DNA from 3 places in the Desulfobaculum sp. SPO524 genome. Region 2 is predicted to be linked to each of the others. Evidence: riboswitches for the same ligand, from Rfam matches in the RefSeq annotation. Region 2 holds a riboswitch; each other region holds the start of a gene.

Region 1 (6,551 bases), on a different contig from region 2:
AGAAGACAATTCCTTCAGGAGCATTGCCCACAAAGATGATGACGTCCGCCCCTGCGGTGACCACGTCGCGGAGCATGATTTTGGCGGCGGGCACGCTGATGCCCCAGTTGAACAGTTTGGTGACGGCCGGAGAGGCTCCATGCGCGGCCAAGGCGTTGACCATGATCTTTTCGTTGGAGAATCCCCATCCGGTTTTTTCCAGCAGCAGGGCGGGGCGGGTGAAGCCGCGCTGGGCAATGGCGCGGTTGATGATGACTTTTCCGGCCTTGGTGTCGTCTACAGAAAGGCGGAAGACCCAGTTTGGGCCACTTTTGGGGCGCGTGATAGGGCCTGCGGCGGCCCACGGGTTGAGCAGCAGAATCCCGCTGTCGTTGATGAAAGAGAGGTTCGTCAGCACGGGCGGAGAGTGCAGGCCACAATACACTGCCAGCATATTGGGGTCTGCGGCGGCGGCTTTGAGATTGGCAAGGCTGCGCATGGCATTGCCCCGGTGGTCGAGGACGGTCAGCTCCACCGGGCGGCCAAGGAGTGTGTTGTGGACTTCTGCCAAGGCGGTTTTGATGCCGCGTTCAATGGCGGTTGTGGATTCCTGCGCGCTTGACCTGTCGGCGTCGAGATAGATGCGGAGCGGCTCGGCAGCATGCAGTGCGGATGGGGCCGCGCCACAGAGCACGATGGTGAGAAGCAGGGCAAGAGCACAACGCATGGAATACACCTCCATACTCTCTATACACTCATTTTTGAGGTGATGACGCAAGGAAAGAGTTCAAGAGGCATCGCCGTGTATGGGCGTTCTTTGTGCGAGTTTCGCGTCGGTAGTGGGGCTGTATTCTGTGCGGATGGCTTGGGCTGTGGCCCTACGGCTGCGGATGCGAAGGGGGGAGGGAGTGAGACAAAAAGCGCGGCCTGCTTCCCTGCTCAGGGGACAGGCCGCGCACAAGGCATGGCGGCATCCTCGCGGATGCGACCAAGGTGGTGCTACTGGCCGCGCAGCTGCTTGGCGGCTGTAACCATGTTTTCAAGAGAGGCGAGAGTCTCGGGCCATGCGCGTGTTTTAAGGCCACAATCGGGGTTGACCCAGAGCCTTTCGGCAGGGATGCGTTGTGCGGCCTTGCGCATCAGGTCCACGATGGAATCCACAGACGGGATGTTTGGCGAGTGAATGTCATAGACGCCGGGCCCTATTTCATTGGGATAGGAGAAGTCGTCAAACACATCGAGAAGTTCCATATCGGAGCGGGACGTCTCAATGGTGATGACATCTGCGTCCATGTCGGCAATTGCCGCGATGATGTCGTTGAATTCCGAGTAGCACATGTGCGTGTGAATCTGGGTGACGTCCTGCACGCCGTTGGCGGTAATCCTGTAGGATGCAACGGCCCAGTCGAGGTAGTCGCTCCACTGCGACTTCCGCAGGGGCAGGCCTTCACGCAGGGCGGCTTCGTCAATTTGGATGACGTGAATCCCCGCCTTTTCCAGATCCAGAACTTCGTCGCGCATGGCGAGGGAGAGCTGGCGGCAGGATTGTGCGCGGGGTTGATCGTTGCGGACGAAGGACCAGTTGAGGAGTGTCACCGGGCCTGTGAGCATGCCTTTCATCGGCTTCTCCGTGAGGGATTGGGCAAAGGTGCTCCACTTCACGGTTATGGGACCGGGGCGGGAGACATCGCCGAAGATGATGGGCGGCTTGACGCACCGCGAGCCGTAGGACTGGACCCAGCCATAGGCACTGAAGGCGTAGCCCTCCAGATGCGTGCCGAAGTATTCTACCATATCGTTTCGTTCCGGTTCACCGTGTACCAGGACGTCCAGCCCGAGCTTTTCCTGCTCTGCGACGACGGTTTCGATCTGGTGGCGCATCTGCTCCGTGTAGGCCTTTGTATCGAGCTCCCCCTTGCGGAAGCGCAGTCGTGCGGCGCGGATGTCCTTGGTCTGCGGAAAGGAACCAATGGTGGTCGTTGGGTAGAGGGGAAGGTTGAGGGCGTCTTTTTGTCTGTTTCGGCGCTCATTGTACGGGCTGTTGCGGCGCCCCATCTCTGTCGTAATGGCCCGCACGCGCTCCTTCACCGTGGGATTGTGGACTCTTGTGGAGGTTTGGCGGCTGTGTATGGCCCGGGCGTTGTCGGCCAAATCGGTGGAAACGGCGTCGCGTCCTTGCGTGAGCGCTATGTCGAGAATGCGCAGTTCATCTAGCTTTTGCGTGGCGAAGGCAAGCCAGCTGCGGATTTCTGCGTCCATGGCGTCCTCAAGTTCTACGTCAACAGGAACGTGCAGCAGGGAGCAGGATGGCGCCAGCCACAGGCGATCCCCCAACTGCGTCGCCAAAGGTTCCAGCCAGTCAAGCAGTGCGGTGAGGTCGCTTTTCCAGATGTTGCGGCCGTCGATGACGCCAAGGGAGAGGACCTTGTCACCGGGGAGCGCGTCGACAATCTGAGGGACTTCCGAGCGGCCTCGCACGGCGTCGATATGGATGCCGTTGGTCGGGAGGCCAAGAGCAAAGTCGAGATTCTCCTCCAGCGTGCCGAAGTAGGTGGCAAGCAGGGACTTTACCGGGCTTGATGCAAGGCGGTTGTAGGTGGCTTCAAGCATGGCGCGCCACGAGGCGTCCAACTCCGTGACAAGAATGGGTTCGTCAATCTGGACCCACTGCGCGCCAGCCTTATGGAGCGCGTTGAGGAGCTGTTCGTAGACGGGTACGAGCCGTGGCAACAGCTTTGATTTGTCACTGTCATCCTTCGCTTTGCCGAGCCAAAGGTAGGTGACGGGGCCGATGATGACGGGCTTGGCTTGGCGTCCGTCCTTGTGAGCCTCGGCAAGCTGGTCGAGCAAGCGGTCCGCGTTCAGGGAGAAGGTGGTGTCCTTGGTGAATTCGGGGACGATGTAGTGGTAGTTGGTGTCGAGCCACTTGGTCATTTCACCGGCGTTGACGCCGTCTTTGCTTCGGTCGGCGGCGGAGCGCCCGCGCGCGATGCGGAAGTAGGCATCCAGTTCACTGCCCGGTGAGGCGGTGGCGCGGGACGGAATGTTGCCGAGGGTGAAGCTCATGTCGAGCACATGGTCATACAGCGAAAAATCGCCGACGCTAACCATGTCCAGCGTTCTTTGCTGCGCCCAGTGAGCGCGGCGCAGGGACTGGGCGGTGGAGGCAAGTTCCTGTGCTGGGAGGTCGCCCTTCCAGAACGCTTCAAGAGCCGTTTTCAGCTCTCGTTTCGCTCCGATTCGGGGAAAACCGAGAATGTGGGTAGGCATGTGGTCACTCCTTTGATGTGTGATGAACAAGGAGCAACGACCGACTGGCGCGAAGACACAATGCACAAAGAGACCCCGCCCGGTTGGGCGTGGCAAGGCGTGCATGACGAGTCAGTCCAAATCGCGAGACTGTCGTGCTCTGCCTGCAAGGGCGTCTCCTGGCTTCTGACCCTGTGCTCCACAGCCTTCCCGCATGTGAGGAATGCAGTGACTGCGAAAGGTATATGTCAGTTACAGTGGCGCGTCCGCTACGGATTTTCACCGTATTCCGTTTCCTTGCGAGGACGAGCGGGAAGAATAGCCATGTGCTTTGTTGGATGGCAAGGGAAAAGTGGAAGGCGGCGGCTCAGAGGGTGGCGGCGTTGTTTATAGAGTGTGAGAGATGGGGGATGCGGCCCAATACAAGGCCCGGAGCTGTATACACCTCTGGTAGGGCTGGCATGTGCATGGTTGCGCAGGGGGTAGAGCAGGAGTCATGCGGGGCGACGCCTTGCATACGCAGTCCGCCCCGGCTTCCTGAGGAAACCGGGGCGGGTGTGCGGTCGGCTTTGAGGGGCAAGCCGGGATGGTGTGCATCGGTCTGCGCCGCGTGGGCGCGGGCTGATGCGGCGCAGGTTTAGTCGGCCTGCGCCGGGGCGACGATGTTGGCGTCGTCCTTCAGCATGGCGCCGACGGTGGGGTCAGCGGCTGCCGGGGCGGCAATGCCAGCCTCCATGGGGGGCATTTCGGCCGGGCTTTTGTCCGTCTGGGACAGGCGGATGGAGTAGAGTTCGATTTCCTTGGCGTCCAACTTGCCGAACACCTGCTGGATGTATGCCGTGGTCTTGTAACCGAGGACGGCGAAGATAGGCATCATCGGGACGATGATCAGCACGGGGAAGGACTTCAGGATATTCAGCTGCGCGTTGATGAGCAGGAAGATAATCGGGATAACCGTCAGCAGCAGACACCAGAACAGGCGGAACATCGGGGAGACGTTGGCGTCCTTGTCCAGGTGCTTGGTGGAGATGCTGGCCAGAGAGTAGGACGTACCGTCAAGGGTGGTCACGGTGAACAGCACCATGGCAATGAGGTACACGGCGGTCATGGCCAGCGGGAACGGCGTTTCGCCGAAGATGGCTGTCACCAGCGCGGTGGGCTGGTTGTTGTTGATGAAGCCAACAGCATCAAGGGCGCCGGTGTTCATGAGGTCCATGGTGAACGTGCCGCACACGCCGAAGATGATGCTGGTGCCGAGGGTGCCCGCGCCGACCAGTACAAGGATGAGGTCGCGCAGCTTGTGGCCCTTGGCAATTTTGGTGATGAACACACCAAGGCCCGGAGAGTAGGAAATCCAGTTCGCGAGGAAGAAGATCGTCCAGTACTGCGGGAAGAAGGAGTTGCCATACGGATCGGTGTTGGTGCTCATGCGCAGGTACTCGGTGAGCATGATGCCGATGCCGTTGGTGGTGTTGTTCATGATGAGGGCCGAGGGGCCGATGATGAACACGAATCCAACAAGACCGGCGCAGATGTACACCGTGGCATTACTCAGGCGGGCCATGCCCTTCTCGATGCCGATGTAGGAGCTGAGCGAGAAGATGACGGACAGGCCAAGGATGATGCCAATGCCCATGGTCAGGCTGTCCGGGATGCCGGTCAGGTGGCTGATATTGGACGAAATCATCGGGATGCCAAGGCCGAGGGTCAGCGCCGTGGCCGCCAGCGTAGTGATGATGAACAGCAGGTCGATGAGCTTCTGCGCCCACAGGGGCAGGGCATCGTCAAACATGCTGTTGACAACACCGCTCAGGCTCATGCGGCGGCTCTTCTTCACGTAGAACACGATGCAGAAGGGGATGGCTACGATGAGGTACATGAACCAGCCCGCAGCGCCCCAGTGGAACATATTGAAGGCGGCGGCGTATTCCATGGACAAGGGCTTGTCCACAATGCCGAACTGCGGATCCATGTAGTAGTACACGGCTTCGATGAAGCCCCAGTACATGGTGCTGGCGCCCATGCCGGCGGACAGGGCCATGGTGAACAGCTGAAACTTGCTGAACTTGGGTGTGTCGCCGCCAAGGCGGATGTTGCCGTATTTGGACAGGGCAAGATACAGCAGCATGGCAGTGGCGAACATGGCATACCACAGGAAGCCGGAGCCAAGGTTCTTGACGGTGAAGTCAAGCATGCTGCCCATGGTTCCTTTGGTGCCCTCGGGGTACAGGACGGCCACGACGCCAAGGGCGACAACGGCCGCGAAGCTCGTCAGGGTGAGCCTCAGGTCAACATTGGATGCGTTGAGTTTCATCGGTGGTCCCTCTGTTTACTCGAAGCTGTACGTGGCGATGGAAGCGGCCTTTACGGCGTCCCAATCCATTTCAACGCCAAGGCCTGCGCCTTCGGGGGCGTGGACGAAGCCGTCCTTGTCCGTGCGGATGGGCGTGGACTTGCAGGCCAGCTCAAAGCTCTCGTAGGGGTAGAACTGCTCGAAGTACTTGCAGTTGTGGTGGGCAAGAGCCACGTGCAGGTTGGCGGCCTGTGTGATGGTGTAGCCCATGCTCTGGATTTCAAGAGGCTTGGAGTGGCCTTCGGCAATGGCGAAGCACTTGTTCAGCGGGGTGATGCCGCCGCAGACCGTGGCGTCCTGGCGTACGTCGGACCACAGGTCGTTGGACAGGGCGTGAGTGACTTCCTGCAGGGTCAGCAGGCAGTTGCCGTGGCTGGAGATTTCCAGATCGGTGTTGGCCACAAGGCGCTGGTATGTCTTGTAGTCGTAGTCGGACACGGGGGCTTCCAGCCACTCCCAGTTGTACTCGTCCAGCAGTTTGGCCATCTTCATGGCCTCTTCGGGCGTGTAGAAGGTGGCGGTGTCCAGCATGAAGCGGACGCCGGAGTCCTTGTAGCGCTGCTGCACAGCGTTTACGAGAGCGAGGTCCTTGTGGAACACGCAGTAGCAGTGCAGCTTAATGGCGGTGAAGCCGTGCTCGATGCAGTCGTCGAGGTAGGGGAAGTACTCTTCGACGGTGTCGAACATGGGGGTGGAAGCGTAGGAGAGGATCTTGGTGCGTGCGCCGCCGAGCAGCATGTACACAGGCATGTTGGCCTTTTTGCCCTTGATGTCCCATGCGGCGATGTCCACCGGAGACTTGGCGGGCAGGCCGCCCCAGGAGCAGCGGGCCATCAGCCAGGAGTTCAGTTCCTCGGTCATCAGCGGGTTTTTGCCGATGAGGCCGGGGACGATGGTGCGCATGGATTCAATGATGCACTTGTCGAAGTCGTTTTCGGTGTAGCTGATGGTGGCGCCAACGCCTTCGGTG
Region 2 (6,551 bases):
GCATGGCCTCAACTTCGGCGGCGTTGGACTGCACGGTGTAGTACACAACGCGCTTGCCGGTAGCTTTCTCAAGGTAGGCCTGGAAATCGGCGAAGGCATCCCTGTACACTGCGGGATCTTCAACAGGCGTGTAGGTAAAGACCAGGGTGCTCGGGTCGAGCCATTCGGACTCGTCCTTGGGGCTATCTGCCACCAGGTCGCCGTCCTCATCACAATACAATTCGTCAAGCTGACCACGGTTCAGGCAGTCGCCAGCAAAGGCGACACTAGCACTGGCAGCCATCAGCAGGACCAGAAGAGCGGTAAGAAATCTCTTGGCCATCAGAAACCCTCCAATCGGTTGTTTCAAACGGGACTCCGTTCTCGACTCTCGTACCGCGGCTTGAACCCCACACGCCGCGGCCTCCATTACACTGCAACACAGAGGATGCCCTGCATCCTCTTGGCGGGAATTTCCACGCCCGCCTGCGGTGCCCTTATATGATTTCCCCGCTTTTCACAAGATTATTACGATCTTGTATCGGTTTTTTCTATGGCAGGCGCATTTGCGATGCCCGCGAATTCCTGCGATGGTTTCTGCCCATTTTTTGATTCAATCCCCGGCGGCCAATGCCGCGCCCAAGCTGGCGCGGTCCATCACCAGCGCCGCCCTGACGACGGAGGAGACGTTATGCCCCTTATGCAATTGCCCCAGCTGCTCAGCACGCCCCGCACCACCGCCACCGCCCCCGGAGCGCTGTCCTCGCTCTTTACCCATGCGGCGCGGTTCGGGCCACGGGGCGTGCTTGTCCATGGGGCGAGCCTTGCCGCATCCGGCGCACTGGCCCGCCTGCTTGGCGACTGCCCCGGCGATATGGATTGCCGCGCATGGCAGCATCCCGGCGGCGAGCCCACCCTCCATCAGCTAACCGACCTGCTCTGCGCCGCGCGCGAGCACGGTGCGGACTGGATTGCCGCTGTGGGCGGCGGTAGTGTGCTGGACATCGCCAAAGGCTGCGCCGGGCTTTATCACCAGACCGGCGATGTGCAGCAGTACCACGATGGCGAAACCATCATCGGCGACACCCTGCCCTTTATTGCCGTCCCAACCACGGCGGGTACCGGCTCCGAAGCAACGCCCGTCTCGGTGCTCACCAACACCGAAACGGGCGTCAAAAAGTCCTTCCGCAGCCCCACCATGACCGCGCAGGTGGTGCTCCTGGACGCCGAACTTCTTACCGGATGCCCGGCCAAGGTTGTGGCGTCGTCGGGGCTGGACGCCATGACGCAGGCCATTGAATCCTACACCAGCAGATACGCCACGTGGTTCTCGCAAACGCTGGCCCTGCGCGGGCTGACCCTGCTGGCGGAGCATCTGCCCCGCGCCTATGACGCCGCCACCGACGGAGAGATCCCCCTGCCCCATGCCGAGGGCATCCTGCTCGGGAGCTTCCTTGCCGGGGTGGGCTTTGCGTCCTCGCGCCTTGGGGTGGTCCATGGCCTTGCCCACCCGCTGGGCGCGCGCTTCCACCAGCCCCACGGCCTGACCTGCGGCGTCTGCCTCCCCGTTGCCATCGAACTGAACCGCGAAACCATGGGCGCGCAGTATATGGAAATGAGCGATGCCATCGGCGCAGACCTTTGGGAAACCGTCCACGCCCTGCTGGCGCACTTTGGCATCCAGAACCCCTTTTCCGGGCAAACGCTTGCCGACCGCGACGCCGTTATTGAAGAGGTGCTGGTTTCCGGGTCCACCAAGGCCAACCCGCTGCCCATCACGCGTGAGCATGTAAACTGGCTGCTGGACCGCCTGCTGGCTTAGGTCACATGGGCGGGCGCCCTCTCCATAAACGCACAAAGCCCCGAACAGTCTCCTGCTCGGGGCTTTGTGCGTGGTCTCGCCCACAGGGCATAGCGCGCTATTCCAAACGCCCTTTGCCGCGCAATGTCTCGCGAATGGTTTGGGTGACGGTCTCCCACGTCATGGGCTTGCCCACAAAGGCGTCCATCCCCGCACCAAGGAAGCGTTCCACATCCTCGTTGGTGCTGTAGGCCGTCATGGCAATGATAGGAATCTCGCAGTCCAGCACCCCGGATTCCTGCGTCCGGATGCGGCGCGTGGCCTCGTCCCCATTCATCCCCGGCATGCGGATGTCCATAAGCACCACGTCAAAACGCTGCTTGCACAGAATATCCAGTGCCTGTTGGCCGTCGCCCACGGTTGTAACGCGGTGCCCTTCCCGTTTGAGAATCATCAGCACCACGGTTTGATTGACCGGATTGTCCTCGACCAGCAGTATCTCCAGTGGCGGCAGCCCCGCATCGCGCCGCGCCGCACTGGCCTTGCCAGCCCCATTTTTCCCACGCTTTATTTCATCATCCATAACTGCCTTGGCCATGCCGTGTTTGCAGAATTGCCCCGGCCCTCTGCAAGCGCCTCCCATGCACGCCATCACACAACGCCTGTCCACCCCGTACCCAACTCTGACAAACACACGGGAATTCCAGACGTTCCCTAGTATAGAATATACATACCGTTTTTTGTCAATGTTTCGGCCAAATCTGCCTGTCCGGCGGTGGCTTACGCCACACCTTTCTCCTGCCATGCACAAGAACACTGCTATTCCAACATGTTGCAGACTTGTCCACACCACCCCGCAACGGCCAAAAGGTCTCCGCAGCGCGCAGGCCGCCTTGATTTATGACTCTTTTTCCTGTGTGGCCATCAACAGATCCCCATTGAGAATGCTTTTCAACACCCTTCTCTCTCCCCACAATCAGCCAAAACCGTCCACACCCATCCGGAATGCGCACCATCCATGCCCGCCGCGCGCGCACTTTCCTGCACCTGCGGCGCTCAGGGCGCTGTCGGCAATCTTACACTTTCCACACACCAAAGTTTATCCCCTGCTATTTCGGGCTGTTAAGAAATATACCTTGTGGACAACCATGTGGATTTTCACCCCTTTTGGGCCCTTTTTTTCTAAAACGCATGAAATACTTGCGTTTTCGACTAACCCGTCAGTTTTCCAACACCCCTTTACCTCATGGCGCTTTTGGACTATGCTTCTAGAAATTATCTGCTTTTCATAAGCACTTCAAATTACTACTGATTTTCTTCCTCTTCGAGGCGTTTCGGCACTGGTGAACCCGGTGCGAATCCGGGGCGGTTCTGCCCCTGTAACCCGCGCCGCCGCTGGCGGACATGGCGACCACCACACCGCCACCCAGCAGCCCCGCGGGAAGCCAGACCACGGTCCGAAGCACTCTAAAGAAAACGAAGCGCCAACGCGGGGCGTGGCGGCTTCGTGTCTAACTCTCCAACGCGTTAGGAATGCAGTACATGCAACCCTGGAAATCCGTTCGTGGCTTTGAACGCTTTAGCTTGTGCGACTGGCCGGGCAAAACCTGCTGTGTCATCTTTCTTGGCGGGTGCAATTTGCATTGCCCTACCTGCCACAATGCCACCATGGCATGGCACCACGACACGCTGCCGACCCTTGACCAATCCGCCATGATGCGCTTTTTGCAAAACCGCACCAAATGGCTGGACGGCGTCACCATCACCGGCGGCGAACCCACCACCGTGGACGGTCTGGAGACCATCCTCGCCGACATCCACGCACTGGGCTATGCCATCAAGCTCGACACCAACGCCATGAATCCCGGCGTGGTGGCCGACATGCTGGCAACGGGCTATGTCACCACCTTTGCCGTGGACGTCAAAGGTCCCTACGAAAAGTACCCGGCCCTTACCGGCAACGCCGTCTCCGCCGAAACGGCGCAGCACAATGTTGAGCGTATTTTCGCCATGGCGCAGGACAACCCCGGACGCTTTTACTTCCGCACCACCCGGGTGCCCCTGCTCACCGATACGGACATCGAAACGGTCCGCGGGTACCTGCCCGCCGGCTTCCCCCTCACCGAACAAAAATACATAGAACCTCGGAGGACGTCAGATGCCCAGACAGATTCTGAAACGAGACGGATGCATGGAGACGTGGTCACTGGAGCGGATTGCGAGTGCCATCCTGAAGGCGCTGCAAGCCAACGGGGTGAAGGATCCGCTGCTCTCCAAGCGACTGGCTCGTAAGGTCGAATCCAAGCTGAGCGGCATCGAAGTCGCCGAGCAAGAGCACGTGCAGGACCTCGTGGAGCAGGTCCTGATGGAATCCCGCATGTACGGGGTTGCCAAGAAATATATCATTTACCGCGAACGCCGCCGCGAACTGCGCGCCCACGACAACGCCTATCTGGATGTGAAGGACACCATCGACACCTACCTGTCGAAGGCGGATTGGCGCGTGGCGGAAAACGCGAATATGTCGCACTCCTTTCAGGGGCTGATGCTGCACCTTTCCGGCTCCATTCAGGCGCGCTATGCACTGGAGAAGTATCCGGAAGAAGTCCGTCAGGCGCACGAGCACGGCTATTTCCACATCCACGACCTGTCCTTTGGCCTTGCCGGATACTGCGCAGGCTGGAGCCTGCGCGACCTGCTGCTGGAGGGCTTCAACCTTGAGGGCCGTTCCTGCGCTGGTCCCGCGCGGCATTTTGATTCCGCCCTCGGGCAGATGGTCAACTTCCTCGGCACGCTCCAGAACGAGTGGGCCGGGGCGCAGGCCTTCAATAACGTAGACACCTACCTCGCGCCCTTTATCCGTCACGACGGGCTGGACTACGAGCAGGTGCGTCAGGCCATGCAGAAATTTGTGTTCAACCTGAACACCACCTCGCGTTGGGGCGGCCAAAGCCCCTTCACGAACATGACCTTTGACCTCACCTGCCCCAAGCACATCCGCGACGAGGCCGTCATCATTGGCGGCAAGCTGCAGGACGCCACCTACGGCGACTTCCAGCAGGAGATGGACTGGATCAACCGCGCATTCCTTGAGGTTATGCTCGACGGCGACTACCACAAGCGCATTTTCTCCTTCCCCATCCCCACGTACAACATCACGGCGAACTTCCCGTGGGAATCGGAAATCGGCGATTTGCTCCTGAAGCTGACGGCCAAGTACGGCGTGCCCTACTTCCAGAACTTCATTAATTCCGACCTGGACCCCGAGGACGTTCGCTCCATGTGCTGCCGCCTCAAGATGGACCTGCGCGAACTGCGCAAAAAGGTCGGCGGCCTGTTTGGCGCGGGCGACCTGACCGGCTCCATCGGCGTGGTGACCCTGAATCTGCCCAAGCTGGCCTATCTGGCGCAGGGCGAGGAAGACTTCCTCGACATCATCACCGAGTACGCCACCATGGCGCGCGACTCGCTGGAGTTCAAACGCAAGCTCATCAACGACAACCTTGAGCGCGGCATGTTCCCGTGGTCCCAGCGCTACCTGAAAAACGGCTTTGACGGCCACTTCTCCACCATTGGACTGGTGGGCGGGCACGAAGCCTGCCAGAACCTCTTGGGCAAAGGCATTGAGACCGAAGCAGGCACCCGCCTGATGCAGCGCGTGCTGGAGCACCTGCAGGAGCTGACCTCCAAGTTCCAGGAGGACACCGGCCACCTGTACAATCTGGAAGCCACCCCGGCCGAGGGCACCAGCTACCGCCTCGCCAAGATTGACAAGCAGCTGTACAAGGAAATCAATTCCTCGGGCAACGGCGTGCCGTACTACACCAACTCCACGGCCCTGCCCGTCGGCATCTCCAACGACGTGGTCTTCGCTCTGGAGCATCAGGACAAGCTCCAGCCGATGTATACCGGCGGCACCGTGTTCCACACCTACCTTGGTGAAGCCGTCTCCGACACCACAGCGCTCAAGAACTTCATCGTCAAAACCTTCACCAATACGAAGCTGCCCTTCCTGTCCATTACGCCCACGTTCTCCATCTGCAACGAGCATGGGTACATTGCCGGAGAGCACTTCACCTGCCCCACCTGCGGTCAGGATGCCGAGGTCTACACCCGCATTGTCGGGTACTACCGCCCCGTGTCCCGCTGGAACAAGGGCAAGCAGGCCGAATATGACGACCGCGTTGTGTTCCACGAAGTCTGCGACCGCTGCTAACCGCGGCGCTGTACGATAAACAGACGCGGCCCCGGCACATCAATGCCGGGGCCGCTTTTTTGTCGCCATGCCACGCTCTGCGCGGTATGCGCATGCCTGACTAGAAGCGCTCGAAGTCGTCGTCAGCGTCTCCGTCCATATCAAGGGCGATGCCGCTGCCGCCGGACCCACCGGAGGATGCCCCGCCGCCACCGGACGCCTTGGGCTTGGACCCGCCACTGATGGGCTTTGCCGCGCTGAGCTGACGGTTGGCCCCAGCCGAACGCGACGGCAACGCGCGGGATGCGCCGGAGCCGTTGCTCTTCAGCTTAAAGAACGCCATGGTCTGCTGGAGCTGTTCGGCCTGGCTGGACAGTTCCGTCGACGTAGACGCCATTTCCTCGGCTGCGGCGGCGTTTTGCTGCACCACCTGATCCAGCTGCTGGATGGCCTGATTAATCTGCTCCGCGCCGGAATTCTGCTCGTTACTGGCGGCGGCAATTTCCTGCACCAGCTCGGCGGTGCGCTTGATGTCCGGCACCATCTTGGACAGCATATTCCCGGCCCGTTCGGCCA
Region 3 (6,551 bases), on a different contig from region 2:
GGTATCGTCCGCGTGCACATGCCGGACATCCTCGCCACCCTTGACCTGCGCAGCCGTCAGGACAACCGCCGCCGCGTGCACGCCAGCCTTTCACGGCTGGAGCATGCCCGCCTCACCCTTGAGGACGCGCGCTACCGTATTTCCTTTCAAATGATGCAGAGCCTGCTGTATGACCGGGTGGATGACACCTGCATCGCCCGCGTGCACCCCGCCGTGGCGAACGCCTTTCACAACAGACCCGCCCTGCGCATGTTCCTGCGCGAGCGGGTCTTGCTGGCGCCCCACGGGCTGGCGAGATGGCTCCATGCCGCCCTTTGGGCCTGTGGCGGAAGCTGCAGCATTGCGCGCGACCGCCTGCTTGGTCTGTGCGCCGTCCCCGGTGAGGAGGCGCGCCTTGATGTGGAGCTGGACGCGGCGCTCTCCCATCTCGCCGACGTCCACTTGCTCCATGAATTTCATGACCGGGGCCGCGTGCTTGTCATCAAAGGCAACCGGCACGGAGCACAGCGCTCCCGCACGGCCTTTTTTCCGGCCCCGCCCCCTCAGTGAGACACACCGTCCTTCAGGTCAAAAACAAACTTGTCCTCAACCGGGGCGTTCTCATAGTCCGTCCACCTCAGGTCGATCTTTTCAGCCATCAGCCAGCGGATCACTTCCGCGTGGCTCTGCGGGATACCCGGGTACTCGACAACTTTCGTAATCACCTCGTTAAACACCGTGATTTCGACTGCTATCTTCATCCTGTCCCCCTGGTGAAGCTTGTGCCGCGCGCCCTCGCCAGCGCGCGGCGGACGTATCGACTCCCATCAAGGGTAACGCAATTCGCGGCTGTTCGAAATCCGAAATACACCGATGGGACAAGGCTTTTCCCACGCTCAACACATTTTGGAGCAAAAGCTGAACAATTCCGGCCGCCCCGTTGCGGCAGAAATCTGCGCCCCTTCCCTGCTGGGGCAGCACGCAAAAAGGGCCGGGAGGATATATCCTCCCGGCCCTTTGGTATGGCGGTATGGCGCGGGCAACTTAGCTGCACTCTCCGTTTCCATCGCCGTTGCCGTTTTTCTCGGCCAGCTCATGGATTTCGTCGAGGGTTTTGCCGCGCGTGGTGGCAAGGCGTTGCCACTTTTTCTTTTCCTTTTTCAGCGCCTCCACGGTCTGCAACAGGTCGCGAATGGTATGCGCGGGGTAGCCGTGCTTGGCGTACTGCCCCTTTCGCAATTCTTCATCGTTACGCTGCCGGAGGGCGCGCAACTGCTGCGCACTGAGTATCATGCATGAACTCCTGTGAAAACGCTCTCGAAAAGGCCGCTGCTCTCGCCCGTGCTAGGCGCTGCACTCGCAACCGCAGAAGGACTCCATAGCGTATTCCTTGCGGTCGCGGTACTCTTCCTGCTTGCCCTTGTTCCAGCGGTTCACGGGGCGGTAGTAGCCCACAACGCGGGTGTAGACTTCCGTATCCTCACCGCAGGTGGGGCAGGAGAAGTGCTCGCCGAAGATGTAGCCGTGCTCCTTGCACACCGAGAAGGTGGGCGTCACCGAGATATACGGAATCTTGGTGTTGGACATGGCGCGGATGAGGTAGCTCTTCACGCTTTCCTCGGAGGGCGCGGCCTCGCCGAGGAAGGTATGGAACACGGTGCCGCCGTTATACACGGTCTGCAGCTCGTTCTGGTGCTCCAGCGCGGTCACCACGTCGGAGGTGATGCCTACGGGCAGCAGCGTGGAGTTGGTGTAGTACGGCACATCCTGACCGGAGGTCTTGATGTCTTCGTACAGGTCCTTGTCGATTTTTGCCAGACGGTAGCAGGTGCCTTCGCCGGGGGTGGCCTCAAGGTTGTAGAGGTTGCCCGTCTCTTCCTGGAAGTCCACGATGAGCTGACGCAGGTGCTTCAGCGTACGGCGCATCAGGCGCAGACCGGCTTCGCTCTCGATGCCCTTGCCAAGAAGGTTCAAGCAGGCCTCGTGGCCGCCAATAACGCCGATGGTGGAGAAGTGGCCCTTGTAGCCATTCTTCAGGTAGCGGCGCGAGAACGGGAACATGCCCGCCTCAAGGTTCTGGGTGACGAGCTTGCGCTTGTACTCCAGAGAGTCCTTGGCAAGGCTGGCGTACTCGGCCACGAGGTCGAGGAAGTCTTCCTCGTTGTGGGCCAGATAGGCCAGCTTGGGCAGGTTCAGGGTGACGACGCCGATGGAACCGGTCAGGTCGCCGGCGCCGAACAGGCCACCGGTCTTCTTGCGGATTTCGCGCAGGTCCATCTGCAGGCGGCAGCACATGGAACGCACGTCCTCGGGGTTCAGGTCCGAGTTGATGAAGTTCTGGAAGTACGGCGCGCCGTAGCGGGAGGTCATCTTCAGCAGCAGCTTGCCGGACTCGGAATCCCACGGAAAGTCGGAGGTGACGTTGTACGTGGGCACCGGGAAGGAGAAGATGCGGCCGTCGGCGTCGCCCTCAAGCATCACTTCAAGGAACGCGCGGTTGATCATTTCCATTTCCTCGGCGTATTCGCCGTAGGTGGAATCCATCAGCTTGCCGCCGATGATCACGGCCTCTTTGGCCATGTGCTTGGGCGGCACGAAGTCGAAGGTAAAGTTGGTGAACGGGCTCTGGCCGCCCCAACGCGAGGTGGTGTTCAGATTGTGGAGCAGCTTCTGCATCTGCTGCTTCACATCGTGGTAGCTGAGGCCGTCCTCACGCACGAAGGGGGCGAGGTAGGTGTCCACGTTGTTGAACGCCTGCGCGCCGGCCCACTCGTTCTGCAGCGTGCCGAGGAAGTTGACAATCTGTCCGCACACGGCGTCAAAGTGCTTGGGCGGCGTGGAGGAGCAGCGGCCAGAGAGGTTAAAGCCTTCCAGCAGGAGGTCCCTCAGGCTCCAGCCGGAGCAATAGCCCGCAAGGCCGAAGGACAGGTCATGCAGGTGGAAATAGCCGTGGTTGTGGGCCTGCCGGACTTCTTCCGGGTACTTTTCCAGCACGTACCGGGCCTGAACGGAACCGGCCATGTGCAGGATGAGTCCCTGGAAGGAATGCACCATATTGGAGTTCTCGTTCACGCGCCAGTCGGAGCGGTCCAGATAGCTTTCGATCATCTTGGAGATGTCGATGTAAGCCTGATTCTGGTTGCGCATCTCGCGCCGCTTTTCGCGGTAGATGATGTAGCGCTCGGCCACGGAGTAGAGGCGGGCTTCCATCAGCACCAGCTGCACAGTGTCCTGAACGTATTCCTGCTCCGGAACGTCCACGCCTTCGGCGTCGATATGCTCGGCAACCTTGCGGGCAAGGCGCTTGCCAAGGAGCGGGTCCTTGATGCCGCTGGAATTGAGAGCCTTCAAGATGGCGCCGGCAATGCGCTCCGTGGACCAGGTTTCAAGACAACCGTCGCGTTTGAGAATCTGTTTCGGCATCGGGTCTCCGCTGACGGCACAAAGCGCCGGATCGCACACGACAAAACACATGCGACCACGATACTGCTTCAAGCCGTCGTGCCATGATTTTTACCCTGCGGCCCAAGATTTGCCGCGGGAGGGTTCGGGGGATGTATTTCTTGCCCGCCGTGGTATCCGCGTACCCCGGACGGTCAGAAACGCTTCAGGCAGGATGACTGGCTTTCCCCTCTCCGGCGCGCCGCAAAGGCACTGCCGTGAAATGCTTGGGAATACAGCGGCGGGACCGCTCCGGACTCGCACCGGATTTCCTTGGTTGCCCTGTGGGCACCTGAAGTTCACTGCGTAATGAGTGAGCGGTACCTAGCAAAAACGTATGGGGCACTCAAGGCCGAATACTGCCAAATACTGCCCAAATTCAGGGAAAATCATCAGCCCTCCACAGGGGCGAAACCCCTGCCTGGTACGGCTGACAGCGAGATGACACTCGCACCCCGCAGGATTGGCGGGCGCAATTTCCTTCAAAAAACGCCCCCGCCCATTTTCCCGAAAATTCCGCCCCATACTGAAGTGGGAATAGCGCCGCCAGCAGGGACTATTTGCGGATATCTATCCAGTGCCCATATCCGGGCTGACGCATGATGAGATACGTCTCTACGCCCGCGGCCTCCAGTATGCCGCGTAGCACATCGGGGTCGCGCCAGCGCATGCGCTCATCGTCGCTGTCCTCACGCGCCCACGCCGGGCGCATCTTCTCCACGGCCTCTTGGGGCTGGTCCCGGCTAAAGCCGCAGCCGATGAATGTGCGCCCATCAGGACGCAGCACGCGGTGCACCTCCGCAAGGACGCGGCTCCGGTCCGCCCAGAAGGGGATGGACCCGCGGCTGATGACAAAGTCCACACTCCCCGCCGCCAACGGCAACGCATGCACATCCACCGCCACAAGGGACAGGCGCTGGGAAGTCACGCCGTGCCGCTGACCATTTTCGCGGGCCAGACCAAGCGCCCCGGCGTTGTTGTCCACGCCCACAAAGCGCATGCGCGTCAGTTTTGCCATCTCAATGGCAAGGGCCGCGCCGCCGGTGCCAAGGTCGAGGCACAGGCCCTGCGTCAGTTCAAAATCCGCCACAACCTGCCGCGCAAGGCGCGGATACTCCGCCGCAAAACGGTGGGATTCATCGTAGCGGTAGAACGACATATCGCGGGGTGCGGGCATGACTCCTCCTTGCGCCAAAGCGTTTGGAAAGCTCAATCATTACGCTACGCTTCCCTGCGCCTTCGCACAAGTGGGCAACAGAATTTGGAGGTGTTTCCCGCGCTGGCCCGGCATGCGGCGTTTTCCTCGGAATGACGCACAGGATGCCGCGCGGCGCACCCGCGCGCTGTACGTGGCGCCCCGCCCTCTCGGCCCGCCACCGCCCTCTGGAGCGGCGGTGGTGAAGGACGCCACCTTGCCTCAAGAGCGGACAAAAAAGGCCTAGATACTCCTCGCGTACCGGAACGGAATTGTCGTCGAGCGCCGACTGTCTCCCCCCACAGCGGGTGGAACTTTCGCTCTGGCGCGTCAGGCGCATCGCCCCTCGGGCCGAAAGCCCAAAAAAAGAGGGCGACATCGCTGTCGCCCTCCCAAATGCCTTATATGGCACCTACCGCTTCGCGGTTTAGAACGGCACATCATCCATGCCGGATGCCTCGGACGGGAATGCCGGGCCGAGGTCTTCAGCAGGCTGCTGCTGTTGCTGCTGCGGCTGCTGTTGCTGGCCGCCCCACTGCTGGGACTGCTGCTGCGGCTGAGCCTGCTGCTGGCGCGGAGCGTCGTAGCCGCCCTGCTGCTGCGTATTCCGGGAGTCCAGGAACTGCACGCGCTGGGCCTTGACTTCGGTGCTGTAGCGGTCATTGCCGTCCTGACCCTGCCACTTGCGCGTCTGCAGGCTGCCCTCAACGTACACGAGGCTGCCCTTGCGCAGGTAGTTGGCGCAGGGTTCGGCCTGACGGCCAAAGACGACGACGGAATGCCACTCGGCTTTGTCCACGCGCTCGCCCTGCTGGTTGGTGTAGGACTCGTCCGTTGCCATACGCATGTTCACGATGGGCTGGCCGGCCTGCGTGTAGCGCAGCTCGGGGTCACGACCAAGACGGCCGATAAGCATTACCTTGTTCAAAGAAGCCATGAGACTCTCCCGATTTCGTTTTCGTTTCTATCCCCGGCTATTTGGGTGCCGGAGCTTTCTCTTCCAGTGCGTCCAGGGCGTCTTCCAGCCGCACGCTGATGGCGTTAGCTTCCCCGGGATTCCAGTCGCCGAGGGCGGCGTCCAGATTGGCGACGAGGCCAAGGGCCGTATCCAGCCCCTCTCGCAACGTCGCCTTCAGTTCCTTGTCTTTAAGGCCAAAACGCACCTGGTCGTCAAGGGCTGTGACCAATTCCACAACCCCAGGCTGGCCGCCTCCGGCGGTCACCGGAGCGTCCGTTTCCGGCCATGCAATGGCAAAAAGTCTGGGCCACGCACGTTTTACGTCGTCCGGATACGGCGTGGAAGCCGAAACACGAATCTGAAGAATTTTGCCCACGGCGTCTCCTAGTTATGTTCTTCCCACTCACCCTGCACGCGGTTGACCACGTCCTGAATGACGGGGAGCAGGTCCTCGGGGCACACACCGATGAGCGGCGCGCCCGCGGGGACGGATTCGTTGTGCTTAAAGTACAGCGCGTAGATAAGGCCTTCCGGACCGCTGTACGGCAACGGCGCCTCACGCTTCATGCGCGACATGATGAACAGGTCCATGCCTTCGCGCACGCGCACGCTCTTGCAGCCCGAGGCCTTGACCTTGGTATCCACATCCGGGGTGAAGTAGTACTTGGCCTGCTCCGGGGCGTGGAACAGGTGCAGCGTCTTCTTGAGAATAGCGGCGATGACTTCTTCCTTGGTCAGGTAGTGGCGCAGGGTACACAGCAGCGTCCCCTCCTCCACAAACTGCCCGGAGTGCTCAAGGCATACGGCGTCCACCTCGCCCTTGAGGGGGGCGTGGATGGGCTTTTTGGTATTTTCACGCTCAAGGTAGGCGAGCAGCGTTCCCGGCTTCTCATCCCACGTTCCGGACACGCCGGAAACCTGGGTGGCTGTCTCGGTCACTACGTACTCGACCACTCCGGTATGCGGTGCTCTGACCTC

The links. Region 2 has a riboswitch for cobalamin ahead of ACI3L3_RS14515 (anaerobic ribonucleoside-triphosphate reductase activating protein). Riboswitches for the same ligand answer to the same signal wherever they lie in the genome.
Region 1: linked by a shared signal. The riboswitch ahead of metE (5-methyltetrahydropteroyltriglutamate--homocysteine S-methyltransferase) and the one ahead of ACI3L3_RS14515 (anaerobic ribonucleoside-triphosphate reductase activating protein) in region 2 are both predicted to bind cobalamin.
Region 3: linked by a shared signal. The riboswitch ahead of ACI3L3_RS07645 (ribonucleoside triphosphate reductase) and the one ahead of ACI3L3_RS14515 (anaerobic ribonucleoside-triphosphate reductase activating protein) in region 2 are both predicted to bind cobalamin.

What each region holds. Positions count from the first base shown of each region.
Region 1 covers NZ_JBJDSB010000002.1:1,238,552-1,245,102, reverse strand. The annotation lists gene ACI3L3_RS11060 (ABC transporter substrate-binding protein) at 1-706, opposite strand, end outside; gene metE (5-methyltetrahydropteroyltriglutamate--homocysteine S-methyltransferase) at 979-3,249, opposite strand; cobalamin riboswitch at 3,381-3,570, opposite strand; gene ACI3L3_RS11050 (BCCT family transporter) at 3,866-5,542, opposite strand; gene ACI3L3_RS11045 (mandelate racemase/muconate lactonizing enzyme family protein) at 5,558-6,551, opposite strand, start outside.
Region 2 covers NZ_JBJDSB010000005.1:39,063-45,613, forward strand. The annotation lists gene phnD (phosphate/phosphite/phosphonate ABC transporter substrate-binding protein) at 1-322, opposite strand, end outside; gene ACI3L3_RS14505 (iron-containing alcohol dehydrogenase family protein) at 671-1,801, shown strand; gene ACI3L3_RS14510 (response regulator) at 1,899-2,378, opposite strand; cobalamin riboswitch at 3,099-3,257, shown strand; gene ACI3L3_RS14515 (anaerobic ribonucleoside-triphosphate reductase activating protein) at 3,323-4,072, shown strand; gene ACI3L3_RS14520 (ribonucleoside triphosphate reductase) at 3,972-5,996, shown strand; gene ACI3L3_RS14525 (methyl-accepting chemotaxis protein) at 6,097-6,551, opposite strand, start outside.
Region 3 covers NZ_JBJDSB010000002.1:441,074-447,624, reverse strand. The annotation lists gene ACI3L3_RS07660 (hypothetical protein) at 1-549, shown strand, start outside; gene ACI3L3_RS07655 (hypothetical protein) at 543-740, opposite strand; gene ACI3L3_RS07650 (hypothetical protein) at 1,024-1,272, opposite strand; gene ACI3L3_RS07645 (ribonucleoside triphosphate reductase) at 1,324-3,402, opposite strand; cobalamin riboswitch at 3,572-3,731, opposite strand; gene ACI3L3_RS07640 (class I SAM-dependent methyltransferase) at 3,977-4,597, opposite strand; gene ACI3L3_RS07635 (single-stranded DNA-binding protein) at 5,043-5,552, opposite strand; gene ACI3L3_RS07630 (hypothetical protein) at 5,590-5,949, opposite strand; gene ACI3L3_RS07625 (biotin attachment protein) at 5,958-6,551, opposite strand, start outside.